Linked DNA regions of Aromatoleum petrolei. The protein of the gene in region 1 interacts with the protein of each later gene in a pairwise test. Links are inferred from orthologs where the notes say so. Each region holds a gene or a part of one and is shown in the gene's direction. Other genes may lie near its edges.

Region 1 (2,757 bases):
CGAGATCAAGAACCTCAACTCCTTCCGCTTCCTGCAGCAGGCCATCGACTACGAGGTGCAGTGGCAGATCGACACCCTCGAGGACGGCGGCAGGATCCAGCAGGCGACGGTGCTGTTCGACCCCGACACCGGCGAGACGCGCATGATGCGCTCGAAGGAAGATGCGCACGACTACCGCTATTTCCCCGACCCGGACCTGTTGCCGCTCGTGATTTCGCCGGACTGGAAGGCGCGCGTCGCCTCGGAAATGCCGGAACTGCCGGGCGCGATGAAGGCGCGCTTCATGGAGCAATGGGGCCTATCCGCCTACGACGCGACGACCCTCACCGCGTCGAAGGAAGTCGCCACCTTCTACCAGGCGACCGTCGATGCAGCCGGCGTCGCCCTCGCCAAGCCTTGCGCGAACTGGGTCATGGGCGATCTCGCCGCACGCCTCAACAAGGCGGAGCTCGACGTGTCCGCTTCCCCGGTGTCGCCCGCTCAGCTCGCCGGCCTCGTCACCCGCATCGGCGACGGCACGATCTCGAACAACATCGGCAAGAAGGTGTTCGAAGCCCTGTGGAATGGTGAAGGCGAGAGCGCCGACGCCATCATCGAAGCCCAGGGTCTGCGCCAGACCAACGACGCCGGCGCGATCGAGGCGATGATCGACGAAGTCCTCGCCGCCAACCAGAAGTCGGTCGAGGAATTCCGCGCGGGCAAGGAGAAGGCCTTTAACGCGCTGGTCGGCCAGGTCATGAAGGCGAGCAAGGGCAAGGCCAACCCGGCGCAGGTCAACGAACTGCTGAAACGCAAGCTGGAAGGCTGAAGCCACCCTTTCACCGCAACACCCTCGGGGGACGCGCGATGTGCCAGCTCCTCGGAATGAACTGCAACGTGCCGACGGACATCTGCTTCTCGTTCGCCGGCTTCCAGGCGCGCGGCGGCGCCACCGACGTGCATGCCGACGGCTGGGGCATCGCCTTCTTCGAGGGGCGCGGCGTGCGCGTCTTCCTCGATCCCCAGCCCAGCGCCTCGTCGCCGGTCGCGGAGCTGGTGCGCAGCTACCCGATCCGCTCGCTCAACGTCATCGCGCACATCCGCAAGGCCACCCAGGGCCAGGTCACGCTCGACAACACCCACCCCTTCCAGCGCGAGCTGTGGGGCAGCTACTGGATCTTCGCGCACAACGGCAACCTGCTCGATTACGCGCCGCACTTCGACGGACGCTTCCTGCCGGTCGGCAACACCGACTCGGAGGCCGCGTTCTGCGACATCCTGCAGCACCTCGCGGCCGAATTCCCCGACGGCCCGCCTCCGCCCGAGGCCCTGTACGCGGCCCTGCGCCGCCTCGCGATCCGCATCGGCGCGCACGGCCCGTTCAACTTCCTGCTCTCCAATGGCGACTACCTCTTCGCCCATTGCTCGACGCGGCTCACCTACATCGTCCGACAGGCCCCCTTCACCACCGCGCATCTCTCCGACCAGGACCTCAGCGTCGACTTCAGCCAGCTCACGACCCCCGCCGACCGCGTCGCCGTGATCGCGACCGCGCCGCTGACCGACAACGAGGTGTGGCACGCGATCCCGCCCGGCACCCTGCTCGCATTTCGGCATGGCGCGATCGAAACGCTGGGCGAGGCGACGACCATCGCCGGGAACCCCGCCGCCGGCGCGGGCAGCGTGTAGATTTCACTTCGCAGCTTCATGCCGAAAGGCTACAGTCCGACTTTCACCATAGCGCCGAAGGGGAAACCCGTGTCCGATTGCCCACTGTGTCTGGCCGCCAACGAAACCCTGGTCTGGCGCGACGGCAGCTGCCGCGTCATCCTCATCGATGAACCCGGCTATCCGGGCTTCTGCCGCGTCGTGTGGAACCACCACAGCGCGGAGATGACCGACCTCAATGCCGGCGAACAGCGCCATCTCCTCAACGTCGTGCTCGCGACCGAAGCCGCGCTGCGCCAGCTGATGCGCCCGGACAAGATCAATCTCGCAAGCCTCGGCAACATGGTCCCGCACCTGCACTGGCACGTCATCCCGCGCTTCGCCGACGACGCCCACTTCCCGCAATCGATCTGGAGTGCACCGCTGCGCACCGCCGCGCCGCGCACGGCCCCGCCGGTGGCCAGCCTCACCGCGACGCTGGTCGCGATGCTCACCGAACAGACCGCGGGATGAGGCCCGCGCACCCTGAGCGAACGCACAACGGAGAACCCATGGGTTATCACGATCCCGTCGAATGCCTGGAGCTGCTCGCCAGGCTGCATCCGCTGAACGTCGACGAGACCCACCGGCTGCTGTCCGAGATGGTGACGGCACTGCTGCGCACCCCGCCCGCACCGGAACGACACCTCGAGATCCTCGAAGCCGCGCGTCCGCACGTCGCATATGCGCAGTCCACGATGGCCAACCGCTACGCCTCACATCCGCTTCCTCCCGACAGCGTGGAGAACGAGACGCTGAGCAGCGTCATCGCGCTGTGGCAGGCGATGGCCCGCTCCTACGGCCTGGTTGCACGCACGAGCGGCGCCGAACTGCGGCCGACCGACCAGCGCGCGCTGCTGGCGCAGCGGCGCATCCACTACGCGGGGATGGTGCCACTCGAATACTTCCGCGCCCACCGCGCAATCCCCCGAGGGACATGGACGGCACTGCACGACAGCTTCTGCGCCGCCGAGGCACAGGGCGTCGCGACGATCCGCGTCCCCGATGCGCTCAACGACATCTGGAAGGCCCAGAGTCCCGCCGAAGCCTTCGTCGCCGTGCTGCTCGTCG
Region 2 (2,800 bases), 1.2 Mb from region 1 along the record:
ATTTCGGGTTGATAGAGAACGATGTGGAGCATGTCAGGCCGGAGATGGGGTTCGCGCGACGACCCGGTTCACCACACAGGCGGCGCCATGCGATTTTAACGTGCGCGCGAGCTCGTCGAGCGTCGAGCCGGTGGTCATCACGTCATCGACGATCACGACGGTCTTTCCTGCGAAGGAACCGTGGCAACGGAAAGCGCCCCGCATGTTGCGCCGCCGCTCGATCCACGGCAGCGTTGCCTGCGGCACGGTGTCGCGAACACGCTCGACCGCATCGGCTTTGAACGGCAATCCCCACGCGCGGGCGAGCGGGCGAGCGATCTCCGCCGCCTGATTGAAGCCTCGCTCGCGCAGCCGCGCGGGATGCAGCGGCATCGGCACCACCACGACCGACCCCTGCGGCGGCGCAAACGGCTCGAGCAGGCCGGAAAGGAAGCGCGTCAACGCCAGCCGCCGTCCGTATTTCAAGGCCTGGACGAGGCGATCGACCGGGAACGCATAGGGCAAGGCTGCCACCGTCGCATCGAACGCGGGCTGCGCACGCTGGCAACTACCGCAGACCAGATCCTCTCCGGACGGGATCGCGCACACCGGACAGACCGCCGCCAAGCTCGGCAAGTCGGCCCGACACGCCTCGCAAACCAGCGCGGATCCAGCCTCCTGGCCACATACGAAACATTGGTTCGGCATGAGCCGGTCCGCCACAGTCCGTGCGACCCTCTCCATACGGTAAAGTACGTTTGACAAGTTTTCGCCGAATGAACGAATATGGGAAACTTTGCATTACATCCCGGAACAGCTTTCATGACAATGACTTCCGCGTGCCGCGACATCGAAACCCAGCCCGCCGCCAACGCCGCTCCCCGCAGGAAATGGAGCATCGCCGAGGCCGAAGCATTGTTCGAGATACCGTTCATGGATCTCGTCTTCCGCGCCCAGCAGGTGCATCGCGAGACCTTCGACGCCAATGCCGTGCAGCGCTCGACGCTGCTGTCGATCAAGACCGGCGGCTGCTCGGAGGATTGCAGCTACTGCTCCCAGTCGGCCCGCTACAAGACCGGCCTCGACCGCCAGCAACTGATGGCGGTCGCCGACGTCGTCGAGAAGGCAAAGGCCGCGAAGGCCAAGGGTTCCAGCCGCTTTTGCATGGGCGCCGCGTGGAAGGGTCCCAAGGAGCGCGAGATGGAAACCGTCCTCGCGATGGTGCGCGAGGTGAAGGCGCTGGGCATGGAAACCTGCGTCACGCTCGGCATGCTCAAGGGCGACCAGGCGCAGCAACTCAAGGAAGCCGGTCTCGACTATTACAACCATAACGTCGACACCGCCCCCGAGTACTACGACAAGGTGATCACCACGCACACCCTCGCGGATCGCCTCGACACCCTCGACCAGGTGCGCACTGCCGGCATCAACGTGTGCTCGGGCGGCATCATCGGCATGGGCGAGGGGCGCAGCGGCCGCGCCGGCCTGCTCGTGCAGCTCGCGAACATGGATCGTCCGCCGGAGTCGGTGCCGATCAACAACCTCGTTGCGATCCCCGGCACCCCGCTTGCCGATGCGGAGAAGCTCGACCCGTTCGAATTCGTGCGCACCATCGCCGCTGCCCGCATCATGATGCCGTCCAGCTTCGTCCGCCTGTCCGCGGGCCGCGAGCAGATGAGCGATGAGATGCAGGCCCTGTGCTTCATGGCCGGCGCGAACTCGATCTTCTACGGCGAGCGCCTGCTCACCACGGACAACCCCGAAGCCGACCGCGACGAGAAGCTGTTCGCCCGCCTCGGCCTGCACGCGATCTGAGCGGCCCGCAAGGGATGGCCGGCGACGCAGATTTCGCGCTCGACCGCAAACTCCTGATCCGGCGCTTCGGCCGCGCGGCGGCGACCTGCGAAGAGGTTGCCGTGCTCGCGCGCGAGGTCGCGCGGCGCATGGACGAGCGGCTCGACTACATCCGCATCGAACCCCGGCGCATCCTCGACCTCGGCTGCGGCACAGGGGCCGACTTCGACACGCTGGGGCGACGCTTCCCTGCCGCACAACGCGTCGGCGCCGATTTCGCGTTGCCCATGCTCGCCCGTGCGCGCGGCTCGCGCGGCCTGCTCGACCGCCTGCGTGCGCTGGGACGGCCCCAGGGGCCTTCGCTCGCCTGTGCCGATGCGGCGGCCCTGCCCTTCGGCCGCGCCAGCATGTCGCTGGTGTGGTCCAACCTGATGCTCAACTGGCTCGCCGACCCGCTGCCCGCGCTGCGCGAAATGCATCGCGTGCTGGAAGTGGACGGCATGCTGATGTTCTCGACGCTGGGCCCGGACACCTTGCGCGAGTTGCGCGCCGCCCTGCCGTCCACCCACGGCGAGCGGGTGCACCGCTTCATCGACATGCACGACCTGGGCGACGCCCTGGTGCAGGCGGGCTTTTCCGACCCCGTCATGGACATGGAAGTGCTGACGCTGACCTACGCGGACCTCGACGAACTGCTGCGCGACCTGCGGCTGTCGGGCTGTGCCAACGCGAGCGTCGCGCGCCCGCGCGGCCTGTCGGGAAAGGGGGGCTGGGATGTCGCCCGGAGCACCCTCGAGGCGCTGCGCCGGGATGGCCGCCTGCCCGCCACCTTCGAGGTGGTGCAGGGCCACGCATGGAAGGCCCAATCGAAGACGACCGAGGACGGCCGCGCCATCGTCCGCTTCCAGCCGCGCCCGGGCAGGGCCTGAGGCCGACGTGAGCAAGCCCTGCGCGGGGCCGGTGTGGCTCTTCGACCTGGATAACACGCTGCACAACGCCAGCGCCCACATCTTCCCGCACATCAACG

Evidence for each region. Proteins that work in one complex are often made in the same cells at the same time.
Region 2: the proteins of ToN1_RS11890 (region 1) and bioB interact in binary tests that used the Escherichia coli proteins (3 or more experiments, as listed by UniProt). The link is inferred for Aromatoleum petrolei from one-to-one orthologs.

Annotation. Positions count from the first base shown.
Region 1 is NZ_CP059560.1:2,598,017-2,600,773, forward strand. It holds ToN1_RS11890 (class II glutamine amidotransferase), read left to right. Parts: upstream 1-846; coding sequence 847-1,668; downstream 1,669-2,757. Other genes in the region: gatB (Asp-tRNA(Asn)/Glu-tRNA(Gln) amidotransferase subunit GatB), read left to right, coding at 1-808; ToN1_RS11895 (HIT family protein), read left to right, coding at 1,687-2,160; ToN1_RS11900 (hypothetical protein), read left to right, coding at 2,199-2,757.
Region 2 is NZ_CP059560.1:3,774,869-3,777,668, reverse strand. It holds bioB (biotin synthase BioB), read left to right. Parts: upstream 1-807; coding sequence 808-1,794; downstream 1,795-2,800. Other genes in the region: ToN1_RS17135 (pyrimidine 5'-nucleotidase), read left to right, coding at 2,710-2,800; ToN1_RS17140 (methyltransferase domain-containing protein), read left to right, coding at 1,809-2,702; ToN1_RS17150 (ComFC family protein), read right to left, coding at 34-687; ToN1_RS17155 (tRNA (cytidine(34)-2'-O)-methyltransferase), read right to left, coding at 1-32. UniProt on the Escherichia coli protein: Catalyzes the conversion of dethiobiotin (DTB) to biotin by the insertion of a sulfur atom into dethiobiotin via a radical-based mechanism.